3 regions of the Mesorhizobium sp. M6A.T.Ce.TU.002.03.1.1 genome follow, and region 3 is predicted to be linked to each of the others. Evidence: predicted binding sites of a transcription regulator. Region 3 holds the regulator's gene; each other region holds the start of a gene.
What was found. Region 3 encodes PhoB, which activates phosphate uptake and scavenging genes when phosphate is short. Its sites were predicted from a motif close to TGTCATNNANCTGTCAT; they were not measured.
Positions count from the first base shown of each region.

Region 1: a site for PhoB is predicted at 2,630-2,646, ahead of phnC (phosphonate ABC transporter ATP-binding protein). Genes of this name have one in related genera too.
Region 2: a site for PhoB is predicted at 3,305-3,321, ahead of phnF (phosphonate metabolism transcriptional regulator PhnF). Genes of this name have one in related genera too.

Region 1 covers NZ_RZTI01000038.1:31,779-38,330, reverse strand. Annotated here, with positions in the region: gene phnK (phosphonate C-P lyase system protein PhnK) at 1-158, shown strand, start outside; gene phnL (phosphonate C-P lyase system protein PhnL) at 367-1,074, shown strand; gene EOC93_RS14290 (DapH/DapD/GlmU-related protein) at 1,071-1,688, shown strand; gene EOC93_RS14285 (DUF1868 domain-containing protein) at 1,889-2,593, shown strand; gene phnC (phosphonate ABC transporter ATP-binding protein) at 2,717-3,574, shown strand; gene phnD (phosphonate ABC transporter substrate-binding protein) at 3,721-4,629, shown strand; gene phnE (phosphonate ABC transporter, permease protein PhnE) at 4,703-5,677, shown strand; gene phnE (phosphonate ABC transporter, permease protein PhnE) at 5,682-6,552, shown strand, end outside.
Region 2 covers NZ_RZTI01000038.1:38,818-44,060, forward strand. Annotated here, with positions in the region: gene phnK (phosphonate C-P lyase system protein PhnK) at 1-132, opposite strand, end outside; gene EOC93_RS14310 (alpha-D-ribose 1-methylphosphonate 5-phosphate C-P-lyase PhnJ) at 129-1,040, opposite strand; gene EOC93_RS14315 (carbon-phosphorus lyase complex subunit PhnI) at 1,037-2,149, opposite strand; gene phnH (phosphonate C-P lyase system protein PhnH) at 2,151-2,762, opposite strand; gene phnG (phosphonate C-P lyase system protein PhnG) at 2,762-3,223, opposite strand; gene phnF (phosphonate metabolism transcriptional regulator PhnF) at 3,346-4,089, shown strand; partial or broken gene EOC93_RS14335 (zinc-binding alcohol dehydrogenase family protein) at 4,431-5,243, opposite strand, start outside.
Region 3 covers NZ_RZTI01000016.1:38,199-44,750, forward strand. Annotated here, with positions in the region: gene xylF (D-xylose ABC transporter substrate-binding protein) at 1-794, opposite strand, end outside; gene EOC93_RS07710 (ROK family protein) at 1,062-2,309, shown strand; gene phoB (phosphate regulon transcriptional regulator PhoB) at 2,344-3,033, opposite strand; gene phoU (phosphate signaling complex protein PhoU) at 3,050-3,757, opposite strand; gene pstB (phosphate ABC transporter ATP-binding protein PstB) at 3,793-4,608, opposite strand; gene pstA (phosphate ABC transporter permease PstA) at 4,621-6,234, opposite strand; gene pstC (phosphate ABC transporter permease subunit PstC) at 6,227-6,552, opposite strand, start outside.

The sequences.
Region 1 (6,552 bases), on a different contig from region 3:
TCGTCACCCACGACCTCGCGGTGGCGCGGCTTTTGTCGCAACGCATGATGGTGATGAAGGATGGCCGCGTCGTCGAAAGCGGCCTCACCGACCGCGTGCTCGACGATCCGCGCGCGCCTTATACGCAATTGCTGGTTTCCTCGATTTTGCAGGTTTGACGATGGCGCCAAGTCACCCCCCTCTGGCCTGCCGGCCATCTCCCCCTCAAGGGGGGAGATTAGCAGCTTTCATGCCTCGCCCCTTCTGCAACGCAGGAGAATGGCGAAACCGAATACGACAGCCGATCTCCCCCCTTGAGGGGGAGATGGCCGGCAGGCCAGAGGGGGGTGCTGTCCCGCCAACGAACGACGATTGGAGCACCTTCTGATGGCAACCCCTGTCGTCGTCTCCGATGTCGCCAAGAGCTTCACCATGCATCTGCGCGACGGCATCAAACTGCCTGTCGTCGCCGGCGTCTCGTTCTCGATCAGGAGCGGTGAATGTGCAGTGCTCGGCGGCCCCTCTGGCGCCGGCAAGAGCTCGATCCTGAAGATGCTCTACGGCAACTACGCCGTCGACGCAGGCCAGATCATCGTCCAGCACGAGGATGGGCTCATCGATCTCGCAACGGCCAGCCCGCGCACCGTGCTTGCCGTGCGCCGGCTCACGATCGGCTATGTCAGCCAGTTCCTGCGCACCGTGCCGCGCGTCTCCGCTCTCGATGTCGTCGCCGAACCGCTGGTCGAGCGCGGCGCGGACCGTGAGGTTGCGCGCAACAAGGCGCGCGCCTTGCTGGCGCAGCTCAACTTGCCGGAAAAACTCTGGATGCTGCCGCCGGCGACGTTTTCCGGCGGCGAACAGCAGCGCGTCAACATCGCGCGCGGCTTCATCACCGAGCACCCGATCCTGCTACTCGACGAGCCGACCGCCTCGCTCGATGCCAGGAACCGCGATGTGGTGATTGCGCTGATCGCGGCCAAGAAGGCAACCGGCGTCGCCCTGCTTGGCATCTTCCACGACCACGACGTGCGCGAGGCGGTCGCCGACCGCGTCATCGACGTGACCGCCTTTGCCGCCGGGAAAATCGCCGCATGACCAGAAAGCTGTCGGAAACACCGCTGGTCCACGACACGGCGGAAGTCGAGAACTCGACGCTCGGCCGCTGGACCGAGATCGCCGACCGCTGCCGGGTTTCGGAGAGCACAATTGGCGACTATTCCTACATGATGCAGGACTGCGGTGTCTGGTGCGCGACGATCGGTAAGTTCGCCAACATCGCCGCCAGCGTCCGCATTAACGCCACCAATCACCCGACCTGGCGGCCGACGCTGCACCATTTCACTTATCGCGCCTCGGACTATTGGGACGACGCCGAACACGAGAGCGAATTCTTCGCTCAGCGTCGCGCCAAGCGCGTCACCATCGGCCATGACACCTGGCTTGGCCACGGCTCGACCATCCTGCCCGGCGTAACCGTCGGCGATGGCGCGGCGGTCGGCGCCGGCGCCGTGGTGTCGAAGGACGTTGCGCCCTACACCATCGTCGGCGGTGTGCCGGCGAAACCGATCCGCGAACGCTTCGACCGCCGCACGGCGGAACGTTATCAGGCGCTCGCCTGGTGGGATTGGGACCATATCAGGCTGCGCGCCGCGCTCGACGATTTTCGCGCGCTTTCGGCGGAAGCGTTTCTGGAGAAGTACGGTGAGTAGTGAGTAGTGAGTAGTGAGTAGTGAGTAGGAGATAGGAAGTCGCGGATTGGACGAAGGTCTCTCTTTTCACTACTCACTACTCACTACTCACTACTCACTACTCACTACTCACTCCCAACACACTACTCACTCCCACCACCACACCATTCATATCCCTGACACATGACTCGGACAAAGGCGGTCTTTCCCTGGAGATCGCCATGCCCATCAAACCTTCGCTCGCCGGATTCTTTGCCGGCTCGAACCCGAACCCTCCCGTGCATCTCGGCACGCGCTACGACACGTCAGGCAATTTCCTGACCGAGCCCGGCAACACGGTCGTCTGCCATCTCGTCAGCGGCTCAGCTTCCGAAACGGCGGTCATCGAAGTGCGTGAGCGGATGCGCGTTATGCCCGATGCCGACAGGCTGGCCTTCACGCCGATCTCCAGCCTGCATATGACGCTGTTCCAGGGCATCATCGAATATCGCCGCCGGCTTCCCTACTGGCCTGAGGATGTGCCCCTCGACACAAGCATCGACGACATGACCCGGCTCTATCTGGAGCGCCTGAATGGCGTCGGGGACCATGGCGCGTTTAAAGTCAGGGTTGTCGATGTCGTGCCGACCGGGCTTACCGTTACCGGCGTGTCGGACCAGGACGAGCGCATCATGCGCGCGTGGCGCGATGCCCTGTCGGTGCCGTTCGGATACCGGCATCCCGATCACGACAGCTATACTTTCCACATAACTTTCGCCTACCAGATCCGGCGCCTCGACGACGAAAGGGCCTCGCAATGGCAACAGCTATTCGATGACTGCCTCTCGCTGCTCGCCCTTCAGGCTCCGGTGATCGAGCTGCGGCCTCCGGCATTTTGCAGCTTCAAGGACATGAAGCATTTCGAGGAGCTTCTTGTCCTGGGCTGACGGCGCGACGTCTCTGCCTGTGGGCAGTAACAAAACTGACATCAATCCGACACCGCAGGTTCATGCGGCTGCGCTAGCGAAGGTTAACAGACCTTCGAAACGCGACTGGACTGGAACTTGCCTATGTCAGCAACCTCAGCCACGCTTGAAATCCGCGGCGTCACCCGCCGGTTTGGCAAGAACACCGCCGTCAGCAATGTCGATATCTCGATCCCGCATGGTCAGATGGTCGGCATCATCGGCCGTTCCGGTGCCGGCAAGTCGACCCTTTTGCGCATGATCAACCGCCTCATCGATCCCAGCCAAGGGTCGATTTTCTTTGACGGCGCCGAAGTCTCCAGCCTGCGCGGCTCGCTGCTCAGGCGCTGGCAGCGCGACTGCGCCATGATCTTCCAGCAGTTCAACCTGGTGCCGCGTCTCGACGTGCTGACCAACGTCTTGCTCGGCCGGCTCAATCACCGCTCGACCGTTGTCAATCTGCTCGGTGTCTTTTCTCGCGAGGAACGGGCCGAGGCGATCGCGGCGCTCGAGCGTCTCGACATTGCCCGCACGGCGCTGCAGCCGGCCGGCACCTTGTCCGGCGGCCAGCAGCAGCGCGTTGCGATTGCCCGTGCCATGATGCAGCAGCCGAAGGTGATCCTTGCTGACGAGCCGATCGCCTCGCTCGACCCGCTCAACGCCAAGGTGGTTATGGATTCGCTGCAGGACATCAATCTGCGCGAGGGCATCACCGTCGTCACCAATCTGCACACGCTGGATACCGCGCGCACCTATTGCAACCGCATCATCGGCATGGCCGCCGGCAAGGTCGTGTTCGACGGCCCACCCGAAGACCTCAACCGCGAGGCCGTGCGCCTGGTCTATGGTGCCGATAGCAATGGTGGCGAAATCTCCGAGGCCATCACCTCGACCAGCGTCACCATCAAGCAAAAAATCGCCGCATCCGCCGGACCGCTCGAGCCCGCATTTCCGGGCTACTAGTTCCATGATCCCGACAAGTGGATACCGGTATCCGGAAACGATCATGGACAAGCAAAAGAGCGCCTGGATCGCCGGCCCGCGTCAAGGGCGCTGTCAAAATTCGAACGCTACCGGCGCGATGCCGGAACCAACAGGAGAGACGCGACATGTTTAGAAAGATGCTTTTCGGTGCTGTTTCCATCGTCGCCATGGCGATGGGCGCGGTTCAGGCACAGGACCTGAAGGAATTCCGCGTCGGCATTTTGGGCGGCGAGAACGAAGCCGACCGTCTGCGCAACTACCAGTGCTTCGCCGACCACATCAAGGAAGTCCTCGGTGTCGAGAAAGTCTCGCTGTTCCCGGCCGCCGACTACGACGGCGTCATCCAGGGCCTGCTCGGCGGCACGCTTGACTATGCCGAGCTCGGCGCTTCCGCCTATGCCAAGATCTATCTCGAAAACAAGGACGCGGTTGAGCCTATCCTGACGACGGTCCAGACCGACGGTTCGACCGGCTATCATTCGGTCATGGTCGCCCGTGCCGATTCCGGCATCAAGACGCTCGCCGACATGAAGGGCAAGAAACTCGGTTTCGCCGATCCCGATTCGACTTCGGGTTACCTGATCCCGGTCACTTCACTGCCCAAGGACATCGGCATGGATGTGAAGAGCTACTTCGCGTCGACCGGTTTTGGTGGCGGCCATGAACAGCTCGTCCTCGAGGTCCTGAAGGGCACCTTCGATGCCGGCACCACCTGGGCCTCCGGCGTCGGCGACTTCAAGGACGGCTACAGCTCGGGCAATCTGCGCAAGATGGTCGACAAGGGCGTCCTCAAGATGGACGATCTTGTCGAATTGTGGCAGTCGCCGATGATCCCGAACGGCCCGCTGGTGCTGCGTGCGTCGATCGATGCCGGCGCCAAACAGAAGGTCACCGATTTCCTGACCAAGCTTCCGGAAACCGATCCAGCCTGTTTCTCGGCGATACAGGGCGGCGACTTCAAGGGCTATTCGCCGGTCACCCCGGAATTCTATCAGGCAATCATCGACGCCCGTAAGGCGAAGATCGGCTCGTAAGTAAACTGCCACAACGCCGCCGGGGCCATGTGCCGCCGGCGGCGTTGCCGCATCATGGGCCAGGGATCGATAAATGAGTGCGACCGACGTTTATCGTGCGCCTGCGCTTTCACCGGAGGGAGCCACTGTCGAGCGGCACTGGCGTGACCTCGCCGCCCGCCGGCGCCTTTACACGATCGGAGGCCTGGTTTTCCTGTTTCTCGCGCTCTCTGGCTCGCTCTGGTTCGCCAACGAAACCAACGCCGGAAAGTTCTTCGACCGCCTTCCATATATCGCCGACTTTTTCACGGAATTGAAGCCGCGCGACTGGTTCGATCCGGTGCGCGCGCTGTTCGACCTGCCGTCCCCCTACGACGATGGCAGCCTCAAGTTCGACTACCCAGAAGGCCGGGTCTATCTGACCCAAAGCATCTACGTTCCGGAATATTTCTACCGGATGATCGAGACGCTGAACATCGCCCTGTTTTCGACGCTGGTGGGCTCCACATTCGGTTTCCTGCTCTGCTTCCTGGCTGCGGGCAATATCACGGCCAGCCGCTGGCTCCGTTTCACCACGCGCCGCTTCCTTGAGATCGTCCGCGCCTTTCCGGAAATCGTCATCGCCGGCTTCTTTCTGGCGGTCTTTTCGCTAGGACCCATTCCGGCGATCCTCGCGGTTAGCATCCACACCGTCGGTGCGCTCGGAAAAATGTTCTTCGAAGTGGTCGAGAATGCCGACATGAAGCCTGAAGAAGGTTTGCGAGCCGTTGGCGCCAACTGGGTCGAACGCGTGTGGTTCGGCATTGTGCCCCAGGTTCTGCCCAACTTCATGAGCTATTTCCTGCTCCGCTTCGAGATCAATGTGCGCGCTTCGACCATTCTCGGCGCCGTCGGCGCCGGCGGCATCGGCGAATCCCTGCGTCTTTCGATCAGCCGGGGCCATGAGGCCAAGACCATCGCCATCGTCTTCCTGCTGTTCTGCACGATTGTCGGCGTCGATCAGTTTTCGGCGTGGCTGAGACATCGTCTTGTCGGCCGGCAAGCGTTCGCATACGGGCGCGGAGAGTAATGCGATGAACGCCGACGCCATCAACGACATCGCCACTCGCCATCCGGACGCGTTCCGGCTACCCCTATGGAAGCGCTATGCCGCCCCGCTCGGTATCGTTCTCTGCATCCTCTACACATTCTATTGCGCCTGGTTCTTCTCGGTCGTTACCGTTCTCGAAAAAGCGAACTGGAACCTTGCCGGCGCGTATCTCGCCGACTGGGTGTCTTACGAAATCCGGCCTGACATCGAATTCAAAGACAACCATCTGACGATCGACTACTCCCGCTTTTCCAAGCTGGGATCCAATCCAAATCCCGACTGGGTGGCCAAGCAGATGGCGGTGATCGAGCGGCGGGTCGACGCCGCACCTGCACCGGCGGCCGCGACGAACAAGTCGTCGCAGGAATCGTTTATGGCGCCTGGTGCGCCAACTGCCGAGAACCCGGCCGCCCCGTCAAACCAATCCGCTCCGGCTGTGCCTGAAACGGTGCGCGAAAACGCAGTTGTGGCGGCGACTGTCACTCTTGGCAGTGGTCAGATCGCCATCACGCCAAACCTTGTCACCGTGACGCGCGGCGGCGAAAGCGTCATTTTCGACATTGCCAAGGACAGCTCTGTGACGCCGCGCACACCGCTGCCTGACTGGATCGAGCAGCGCAGGCCAGGCTCGACAGCCTATGTCTCGTTCGGATTTCTCGGTCGCGCTGAAGTCCAAAACGACGAAGTCGTTGCCTGGAGGCGTTTCTTCGGCTGGGCCAATTTCGTGTTCGACACGAACTCGCCATTCTGGGGAAAGCCGTTCGGCGAGGTCGCTTCACTGATTATCTCCGGAGCACGCATCGATCCGTCGCGATCAAACGCGGCGCTCGCCTGGGACAACATCCTCAACAACG
Region 2 (5,243 bases), on a different contig from region 3:
GCCGGAACCGGATTCGCCGACCACCGCCAGCACCTCGCCCGGCCACAGGCCGAAGGTGACGTTCTCGCAGCCGACGCGCGAGCCATAGAATTTGGAGAGCGCTGAAACGCGCAGCAGCGGCTCGTCGGTCATTGCGCCGGCTCCGTTTTTTCCAGGGCAAGAGGGGTTTCAGGCGCAAGGCGGCCGCGATGGCCTTGTTCGCGCCGCTTCTCGCAATGATCGGTGTCGGAGCACACGAACATGTGGCCGCCATGATCGTCGAGGATGACCTCGTCGAGATAGACGTTCTCAGCCGCGCACAACGCGCAGGGCTGGTCGAAGGTCTGCACCTCGAACGGATGGTCCTCGAAGTCGAGGCTGACCACATCGGTGAAAGGCGGCAGCGCATAGATGCGCTTTTCGCGGCCGGCGCCAAATAGCTGCAAAGCCGGCGAACGATGCATCTTCGGATTGTCGAATTTCGGTGTTGGCGAAGGGTCCATCACATAGCGGCCCTCGACTTTGACCGGATAGGCGTAGGTGGTGGCGATGCGACCGTGCCTGGCAATGTCCTCGTAGAGCTTCACATGCATGAGGCCGTATTCCTCCAGCGCATGCATCTTGCGCGTTTCGGTCTCGCGCGGCTCGAGGAAGCGCAGCGGCTCGGGGATCGGCACCTGATAGACCAGCACCTGGCCCGATGTCAGCGGATGTTCTGGGATGCGGTGGCGGGTCTGGATGATGGTCGCCTTCGCCGTCTCGGTGGTGACAGCGACATTGGCGACCTTCTTGAAGAAGGCGCGGATCGAAACGGCATTAGTGGTGTCGTCGGCGCCCTGGTCGATGACCTTCAGCACATCGTCCGGGCCGATGATCGAAGCGGTGACCTGGACGCCGCCGGTGCCCCAGCCATAGGGCATCGGCATTTCGCGCGAGGCGAACGGCACCTGATAGCCGGGAATGGCGATGCCCTTGAGGATCGCCCGGCGGATCATCCGCTTGGTCTGCTCATCGAGATAGGCGAAGTTGTAGGTGGCGATGTCGGTCGGTTGTGCGGTCATTCCGCTGCCTCCCTTTTCTCCTCGGCTTTGCCGGCGTTTTCGCGAGCATCATGCTCGGCGCGCATGCGGCGCACGAGGTCGAGCTCGGCCTGGAAGTCGACATAGTGCGGCAGCTTCAGATGCTCGACGAAGCCGGTCGCCTGGACATTGTCGGAATGCGAGATGACGAACTCCTCGTCCTGGGCCGCGGCGACGACATCTTCGCCGAATTCCGAAGCGCGTAACGCCCGGTCGCACAGCGCCATGGCCATCGCCTTGCGCTCGCTCTGGCCGAAGACGAGGCCGTAGCCGCGGGTGAATTGCGGGGGCGCCTTGGCCGAGCCCTTGAACTGGTTGACCATCTGGCACTCGGTGACGCGAACGGAGCCGAGCGGTACCGCGAAGGGCAGCTCCGCGACATCGAGTTCCAACTCGACCTCACCGATGCGAACCTCGCCGACGAAGGGGTGGTTGCGGGCATAGCCGCGCTGGGTGGAATAGCCGAGTGCGAGGAGAAAACCCTCGTCGCCGCGTGACAGCGCCTGCAGGCGGATGTCGCGCGCCATCGGGAATTCCAGCGGCTCGCGGGTGATGTCGCCGGGGACATGGTCCTGCGGCATGTCGCCGTCGGGCTCGATCAGGCCTTCGCGGGCGAGGATGGCGGAGACACGGGGCATGGCTTCCGCCTCGCTGGCACGCTGCTGCGGCTCGGCGACGTCGCGGCCCGCGGCAAGCTCGGGATCGAGCAGCCGGTGGGTGTAGTCGAAGGTCGGGCCGAGAAGCTGGCCGCCGGGAAGATCCTTGTAGGTCGCCGACACACGCCGCTCGACCAGCATCGCGCCGGTGTCGATCGCCTTGGTGTAGCCGAAGCGTGGCAGCGTCGTGCGATAGGCGCGAACCAGGAAGATCGCCTCGATCATGTCGCCGCGCGCCTGGACGATGGCGAGCGCCGCCAATTCCCTGTCGTAGAGCGAGCCTTCGCTCATCACCCGGTCGACGCCGAGCGCAAGTTGCTCGACGATCTGGTCGAGGCGAAGCGCCGGCACCGAGCGGTCGCCGCGCCGGCGGTCGGCGAGCAGGGCGTGGGCGTTGGCAATGGCCGCTTCGCCGCCCTTTACCGCGACATACATATCACGCCTCCATCGTCTTGATGCGCGTCGTGCGCGGCAGGCAGGCGACGCCGTCCGGGGTGGCGAGGACGATGTCGACGCCACGCGGAAAGCGCTGGTTGTTCTGCTTCCACTGTTCGACGAAATGGCGCGGCATCTGTGCCGGCGCGATGCTTGCAGTCTTTTCGATGCCAGGACCTTCGAGCAACAGAGGGGCGCCTGAAACGAGATCTCCGACTTGCAGGATCAGCGTCGTGGAGCGGTCGGGATAATCCTGGGTGCCTTGTGAGAAGCCGTCGAGCGCCATCATTTCGGCCGGCGTGGCGATCAGCGCGAAATGCGCATCGGCCGGCGTGTTGGCCAGGGGCGCGCCGGTGTGGAAGCCGAGCCAGGATTTCACCGCTACCGGGGCCTGCAAAACGGGGTCGAGCCACAGCGGCGTGTCGTTGTCGCACAGCGCCAGCGCAATGGCGCCCGCGGTGGCTGATAGCGGCGCCGGCGGGCGGGCAAAGACCGGCAGAGGCTGCAGGGTGCCCGGCCGCGCCATTGCGTCCATCACGGCGCGGAACACCGTCTGGGCGTCGAACACCGGATCGGCAAAGCCGCCTTCGATCGCTTGGGTTACGATGTCCATCAGTCTTCTCCGCGTACCATGGTGAAGAAATCGACCTTCGTTGCCGCCGTCTCGGCGCGACGCCGTTCACGTGCGCTGGCCAGTGCGGCCTGCAGCGGCGCAATGAGTTTGGTCTCGACCTCACGGCGCAGGGCAGGGTCCTGCCAGAGCGCGTCGGCGATCGCCGCCAGTTTTGCTTTCTGCCTGTCACGGCCCAGCGCGTAGCAGTGGCCGACCTGTCCGGAGGCGAGCCGGACGGTAGCGCGGGTGACCGTCGCCTCGCCAACGTTGAACGGCGCGCCGCCGCCGCCGATGCGGCCGCGCACGGTGACCAAGCCGGTTTCGGGGCCGCGCAGGAGTTCCGCCTCAGAAGGCAGGCCGGCTTCGTTCCACAGCCGGACGATATCGTCGCCGGTCGATTGCGCCAGCGTTGCCATAACGGCCTTGCGCTGAGCCTGATCGCGCGCTTCCTGTCCTCGCATGGTTAACATTCCCTTGCATCGAAAATTTGTCTATTGATATAGACAATTATACAAATTATACCTATTATCTAATGCGTGTCTATGACGGGTGCATGACACGGGCGAAAAGATCGGGGCAAGACATGATCGGGCAGCCCAGCAGCATAGAGCGGCGCAGCGGCGTCTCGCTGTGGCGGCAGATCGCCGATCAAATCCTGCGTTCGATCGCCGTCGGCGACTTTGCCGAGAATACCGCGCTGCCGCCGGAAGTCGCGCTGGCCGAGCGCTATGGTGTCAACCGCCATACGGTGCGCAGCGCCATCGCAGCACTGGTGCAGGATGGCGTGCTCAGGGCCGAGCAGGGGCGCGGCACTTTCGTGCTTTCGCGCAAGCGCCTGTCCTATCCGATCGGCGCCCGCACCCGTTTTTCGGAGGGCTTGCAAGGGCAAGCGTCTGAGCGCCGCAGCGTGCTGCTCGAGTCGGCGGTCGAGCCGGCCAGCCGGCGTGTCGCCGAAGGCTTAGGTCTAGCCAAGGGTTCCAGCGTCATCCGCCTTGAGACACGCGGTGAAGCCGATGGACAGCCGGTCTCGCGTGCCACCGGCTGGTTCGATGCAAAACGCTTCGCAGGCATCGAGACCGCTATCGCGGAAACTGGATCGGTGACCGCTTCGCTCCAGCGTTTCGGCATCAGTGACTATCTCAGGCAATCGACGGTGCTGTCGGCGCGCCACGCGGATGCCGCCGACCTTGCCGATCTCGATCTGCAGCCCGGCGCCATCGTGCTGGTCACGGTCGCCGTCAACGTCACGCCGGACGGCCAGCCGATCCAGTTCGCCGAAACGCGGTTTCCGGCTGAGCGCGTCGAGCTCAAACTGTCGGCGCTGTAGGTAGTGCCGGCCTTATACGAGACCGTGATTTATCTGACCCACGCTGATATCATACCAGCTCGGTCGCGCTTACATGTCAGCGGTTTGGCGTTTGAGGACCGCCTTCCCCCACTCCGTCTCGGCTTCGCCGAGCCACCTCTCCCCCCTCCGGAGGGAGAGGAAGGGAGCCCGCTGACGGCGAGAGAAGTAGGGAGTCTGGTTGAGGAGCGTTGGCTGCAATAGGCTCGCACCCTTCCTCTACCCCGTCGCTCGGGGGAGAGGTGGCTCGGCGAAGCCGAGACGGAGTGGGGGTCGACCTGCGCGGGGCGTTGTCATTCGGGCCGGGCTCACCGCCTGCCGTGTTATGACCCGACTTCGATCACCGCCTTGATCAGGCCGGATTTCTCATGCGCCCAGCGGGCGAGGTCGCGCGGCGTCTCGCCCAGCGTCGTGCGATGGGTGACGAGCTTCGCCAGCGGCACGGCGCCATCGCGGATCGAGGCGGCGACATGGTCGAAATCGGCGCGCAGCGCATTGCGGCTGCCGATCAGCGTCATTTCGCGCTTGTGGAATTCGGGATCGGAAAAGACGATGTCGTCCTTGACGACACTGACCAGGACCAGCGTCCCGCCATGGGCGACATGGGCGAAGGCCGACTGGACGGACTGGGTGTTGCCGGTGGCGTCGAAAACCACGTCAAAACCTTCGCCGCCGGTCGCCTCCCGCACCAGATCGGTCGCAGACGTCCGCGAACCGTCGAGGGTCGCGAAGCCGAGTTCGCTAGCGGCGAAATCCAGCCTCTCCGCGCTCATGTCGAGCAGCGTCACGTCGAGACCGGCGATGCGGGCAAACAGCGCCGTGCCGAGCCCGATCGGCCCGGCGCCAATGACCAGGGTGCGCGCGCCTGGCTGTGCCAGCGAGCGCCGCACGGCATGCGCTCCGATCGCCAGGAATTCGACGGCGGCGGCATCGGCCAGCGACAGGCCGTTTGCCGGATAAAGATTTTGCGCCGGCACCAGGATGCGTTCGCACATGGCGCCGTCACGATGCACGCCGAGCACCTCGATCTTCACGCAGCAATTCGGTTTTCCTTGCCGGCAGGCGATGCATTTGCCGCAAGCGAGATAGGGGTTGATGACCACCGGCTCGCCGACGGCCAGATCGACGCCGTCGCC
Region 3 (6,552 bases):
TTCCACACCGATACGGTCTGTGTGCCGAGCGCAATGCGGTTCAGCGCTGCATGGTCGCCGTCCTGGCCGGACACCGGGACGGATCCGGCCAAGCCTTGCGCCGTCAGCGCCGCGACGACGCCACCGGCGGTGCCGTCATTGGCGGCAACCACCGCATCGACCTTGTTGTCGTTGGCGGTCAGGAACTGTTCCATGTTCTTCTGGGCGTTGGCGGGAAGCCAGCCGTCGGTATACGCCTCGCCGACATTTTTGATCTTGCCGCTGTCGATGGCATCCTTGAGCACTTCCATGGAGCCGGCGAACAGGAAATCGGCATTCGGATCGGCGCCCGAGCCCTTGATGAAGACGTAGTTGCCTTCCGGCGCCACCTTGAACACTTCGCGGGCCTGCATGCGGCCGACTTCCTGGTTGTCGAAGGTCAGATAGAACACGTCCTTGTTCTCGATCAACCGGTCATAGCCGACGACCGGAATGCCTTCGTCCAGCGCCTTTTGCACCGCCGGCCCGATGGCCGACGCATCTTGCGCAAGGATGATCAGCGCGTTGGCGCCCTGCGAGATCAAGCTCTCGACATCGGTCAGCTGCTTGCCGGGATTGGACTGCGCATCGGCGGAAATATACTTGTCGCCGGCAGCCTCGATCGCCGTCTTCATGGCGGCTTCGTCGGTCTTCCAGCGCTCTTCCTGGAAGTTCGACCACGAAACGCCAATGACCTTGTCCTTCGCCTGTGCGACCGACGCGAGCGTCAGCGACATGGCGACCCCCGCCAGGATGGCGGCTGCGAATCTCTTCATGATAGTCCTCCCTGCGCCGCGTACGGCGCGACCAAACTGGCCCGAAGGCCGACACAAAGGCTCTATTTTTTCGAGCCTCGAAAAAATACTGGTCCAACGCCGAAGCGCTGTCAACATCATTTCTGATGGATTTTGATGTCCCTGCCGACTTTTTTCGAGCCCCGGAATAAACAATGACAGGGCCTTCTGCTTCTGCCAGTATTTGTTGGACGCTGCCGACGGCTTCCGGTTCATGAGCGGCCGCGGCAAGAGGGAGGAAGCAAAAGAATGTCGGTTGGAATCCGTCATGACGATTTGCGTCGGCGCAACCGGGCGATGGTGATTTCGGCCGTACGCCGGGCAGGCCAGCCGTCGCGAACCGAGATCGCCGCGACCACCGGCCTCAGCCATTCGACCATATCGGCGATCTCTTCCGACCTCATCCAGGAAGGCATCCTGACCGAGAGCAAGGCGAGCGAGACGGTTTCGCTGAAACGCGGCCGGCCGCAGGTCGGCCTCAGCCTCAATCCGGAAGCGGCAGCGGTGTTGGCCGTCGTGTTGTCGCTGAATTTCCTCTCGGTCGCCGTCATCGATTATGCCGGACAAGTGGTCGCCGAGGAACAGCGCCGGCTGGACACGCTGACCATGTCGCGCAACGAGCTGATCGACGAATGTGTCGCCATCGTCCGGCGCCGGCTCGAAGATCCCGATCTCGATGTCCAAAGCGTCGCCCGCATCGCGCTGGCGATCCAGGGCATCACCGATTCCCATGCGCGCGCCATGTTGTGGTCGCCGATCACGCCGCAGACGAACATTGCCTTCGCCGACATTCTGGAACGTGAGTTCGGCATCCCGGCCATCATGGAGAACGACTGCAACATGATGGCCGTGGCGCTGCGCTGGCGCGACCCGGATCGCTACCGCGACGATTTCATCGCCATCCTGCTCTCCCACGGCATCGGCATGGGGCTGGTGCTGAAGGGCGAACTGTTCACCGGCACCCATTCCTCAGGCGGCGAATTCGGCCACATGATCCACCGGCCGGGCGGCGCGCTTTGCCGCTGCGGGCGGCGCGGCTGCGTCGAGGCCTATGCCGGCAACTACGCCATCTGGCGCAATGCAAGGCAGTTGAGCGAGAACGCCGAGCCGGTCGCCGATGTCAGCGACGCCGAGATGCGGGCACTGGCGGCCCGGGCGCGCCAGACGGACGGACCGGAGCGCGAAGCCTACCGCAAGGCCGGCGAAGCGCTCGGCTTCGGGCTCGGCAGCCTGTTCGCGTTGATCGATCCGGCGCCGGTCGCCATGGTCGGCGCCAGCGCTGCCGCTTTCGACCTGATCGAGCCGGCCCTGCGCGAGGCCATCGCTCAGACCGCCGGCGGTCAGCATTCGGGTTCGATTTCCTTCGACACCGAGCCGAACGAGCTGCCGCTGATCCGCGAAGGCTGCGCCATGCGAGCGCTGAGCTTCGTCGACCAGGAGATTTTCGCGCCGGGCGCGCAAGGGAAGTCCGGCACGGCCAGGAAGCACGTGGCCTGAACGGAAGAACGCAGCTTGAATTTAGGCAGTCTGTTCAGTCTTCCCTGATCGCATAGCCCGCGCCGCGGATGGTGCGGATGACATCGGGCATGCGACCATTGTTGACCGCCTTGCGCAGCCGGCCGACATGGACGTCCACCGTGCGCTCGTCGATGTAGATCGTCTCGCCCCAGACATTGTCGAGCAACTGGCTGCGCGAGAACACCCGACCCGGGTGCCGCATCATGAATTCGAGCAGCCGGAATTCGGTCGGCCCGAGCCGGATCTCGCTCTTCTTGCGATAGACCCTGTGCGATTCGCGATCGAGCATGATGTCACCGACCTTCAGCACGCTGGACAGCACTTCGGGCTTGGCGCGGCGCAGCAGCGCCTTGACCCTGGCCATGAATTCCGGTGTCGAGAACGGCTTGACCAGATAGTCGTCGGCCCCGGTCGAGAGGCCGCGCACCCGGTCGCTTTCCTCGCCGCGCGCGGTCAGCATGATGATCGGCAGCCGCTCGGTTTCGGGACGCACCCGAAGGCGACGGCAAAGCTCGATGCCCGAAACCGCCGGCACCATCCAGTCGAGCACCAGAAGATCGGGCACGTTTTCCTGAAGCCGGATTTCGGCCTCGTCGCCGCGCGTCACCACCTCGACCTGATAGCCTTCGGATTCCAGATTGTAGCGAAGGAGGACGCCCAGCGGCTCTTCGTCCTCCACCACCATGATGCGCGGCGCGATCATCGGCCGGTTACCCCTGTCATGTCGCCGACGCCGACATCGTCGTTTCGTCGAGCTTCGGTCGATCCGCCGGCAATTGCTGCCCGGTCACGACATAGTAGGCGTTTTCGGCGATGTTGGTGACATGATCGCCGATACGCTCGAGATTCTTGGCGCAGAACAGAAGATGCGTGCAGGCGGTGATGTTGCGCGGGTCCTCCATCATGTAGGTCAGGAGTTCGCGAAAAACCGCCGTGTATTTCACGTCGATCTTCTCGTCGGCGGCGCGCAGCTCTTTCAACGCGCCGGCGTTGCGCGACACATAGTGCTCGACCACGCCGCGGAGCTGCTCGAGAACGAGATCCGCCATCGCGTCGATACCGTGCGAGAGATTACGCGGCGTGGCGCTCTGACCGACGGCGTTGACCCGCTTGGCTATGTTCTTGGCCAGGTCGCCGATGCGCTCGAGATCGCCGGCCATCCGGATTGCGCCAACCACGGCGCGCAGATCTTGCGCCATCGGCTGCCGCTTGGCGATCAGCGTGATCGCGCTGTCGTCGAGTTCACGCTGCCGCGCATCCATGATGGCGTCATCCGAGACGACGCGCTGCGCCATCGCATTGTCTGACGCGAGCAACGCGCGGATCGACGCTGCGACCATCGCGGCGGCGAGCTCGTCCATGTCGCGGATCAGCCTGTCGATGTGCTCCAATTCCTCGTCGAAAGATGCGACGGTATGTTCACCCATGATACTGTCCTCGTGCTCGAAATTCGCCGGACCGCTTAGCCGAACCGGCCGGTGATGTAGTCTTGGGTGCGCTTGTCGTCGGGGTTGGTGAACATCTTATCGGTCGCGCCCTCCTCGACCAGATAGCCGAGATGGAACATCGCCGTGCGCTGCGACACGCGCGCTGCCTGCTGCATCGAATGGGTGACGATGACGATCGTGTAGTTCTGGCGCAGTTCGTCAATCAGTTCCTCGACACGGGCGGTGGCGATCGGATCGAGCGCAGAACACGGCTCGTCCATCAGGATCACTTCCGGTGACACAGCGATGGCGCGCGCAATGCACAGACGCTGCTGTTGGCCACCGGAAAGGCCAGTGCCCGACTCGAGCAGGCGATCCTTGACCTCGTTGAACAGGCCGGCCTTCTTCAGGCTCGATTCGACGATGCCGTCCAACTCCGCCTTGCTCCTGGCCAGACCGTGAATGCGCGGACCGTAGGCGACGTTTTCGTAGATCGACTTCGGAAACGGGTTCGGCTTCTGGAACACCATGCCGACGCGAGCTCGCAGCTCGACGACATCGATTTTCGGGTCGTAGACATCCTCGTTGTCGAGCGTGATCTTGCCGCTTACCCGCGCGATGTCGATCGTGTCGTTCATTCGATTCAAGCAACGCAGAAAGGTCGACTTGCCGCAGCCCGATGGGCCGATCAACGCCGTCACCTGGTTCTCGCGGACATCGAGATCCACGTCGAACAGAGCTCGCTTCTCGCCGTAATGAACGGAGACCTTTTCGCCCTTCATCTTGATCGAAGGCTCGTTGGTTCCGCTACTCAGTTTCTGCTCGACGCTGGCTTCCGTCATGATGTTCATATCCTCTACTCCTTACCAGCGCCGCTCGAAGCGCCTGCGCAGTATCACCGCGATGGCATTCATGATGACCAAAAACACCAGCAAAATCAAAATCGCCGCCGAAGTCTTCTGCTGGAACCCCGCTTCAGGAAAATCGGCCCACATGAATATCTGCACCGGCAGGATCGTCGCGGGATCGGTGAAGCCACCGGGAATGTCGACGATGAAGGCGACCATGCCGATCATCAGCAACGGCGCGGTTTCACCCAGCGCATGCGCCATTCCGAGGATGGTGCCGGTCATGATACCCGGCATCGCCAGCGGCAGGACGTGATGGAATACGGTCTGGACCTTGGACGCTCCGATGCCAAGCGCCGCCTCGCGGATCGACGGTGGCACGGCGCGCAGCGAAGCGCGTGAGGCGATAATGATGATCGGCAGGGTCATCAGCGCCAGCACCATGCCGCCGACCACCGGGGCCGAGCGCGGCAGGCCGAAGAAATTCAGGAATACGGCAAGTCCAAGCAGGCCGAAGACGATCGAAGGCACCGCCGCCAGATTGTTGATATTCACTTCGATGATCGTCGTCAGCCGGTTCTTGGGCGCAAATTCCTCAAGATAGATCGCCGCCGAAACGCCGATCGGGAAGGCGATGGCGAGCGTTACGATCATGGTCAGGAACGATCCGACGACCGCGCCCCAGATACCAGCCAGTTCCGGCTCGCGGCTTGCGCCGGTGAAGAAGAAGATCGAGTTGAACCGGCTTTCGATCAGGCCGGCGCTCTTCAGCGTATCGAGCCAGACGATCACCTTGTCCGAAATCTTTCGCGATGCTTCCGGCGTGTCGATGACCCGCAGGAATGCCTGGCCGCTCGCGGCTGGCGCCGTGCTGTCCAGCGCCTCGATCACCGTGCCCTTTGCGACCGCCGTTCCGTTGGCCCCAGGCGACAGCGCGGTCAGCTTGACCGTGCCGCCATTGAACGCGACCAGCAGCGACGACGCGCCGCTCGTCAGCGTGAGCATGCCGTTTTCGCCCTCGGTCGCACCATGGCCGCGCGCCAACGCCAGCATGGCATCGTCGCCGAAGGTCAGATCGATGTCGCCGCTGCTTTGCGAAGGCGTGACGCTTGTCGAAATCGCCTCGTCCGAACCGACGTCGGCAAGCAAACCCTTGAGATAAAGGTCGGCAAAATCGTCAAGTGGAACCGCGTAGTCCACAGTTCCTCCGAGCATCCCCGGATCAGCAGCGATATCTTTGCGCAGGAACACGCCTGTGCCCGTGGAAATCAGTCCGCGCAGCAGGCGCTTGTCCTGACGGCTCGTCACATCCGGAAATTTTGCCGTAAGCGCTTCCTGGGCGATGGCGTCGTAGTTGACGGCGTCGAGTTTCGCCGGGTCTACCTTGGCCGCCGAAAGATCGATCGGCAGCGTCAGATAGTTCTGCCGCAGCGCCGGGATCGCCTGGGTGACGATCGTCGACAAGAGCAGCACAAGGAACAAGCCGGCCAACGCGACGGCTGCGGCGCCAAGCCATTTGAACCACGTTTCCGCGCGGTAACGGCCCTTCAGCCGTGCCTTCGCGGCATCGTCGGTATGAATGCTGACCGGCCGTCTGCCGGCGCCGAATGACGCGATCGCATCAGTCATATTGCTCTCGGTATTTCTGGACGACGCGCAAAGCGACGATGTTGAGGGTAAGCGTGATGCAGAACAACACCAGGCCGAGCGCGAAGGCTGCAAGCGTCTTGGCGCTGTCGAATTCCTGATCGCCCACAAGCAGCGTCACGATCTGCACCGTCACTGTTGTGACCGCTTCGAGCGGGTTGGCCGTGAGGTTTGCCGCCAGCCCTGCGGCCATGACCACGATCATTGTTTCACCGATCGCGCGGCTGACTGCGAGCAGCATCGCCGAAACGATGCCCGGAAGGGCCGCCGGAAGGATCACCTTGCGGATGGTTTCAGACT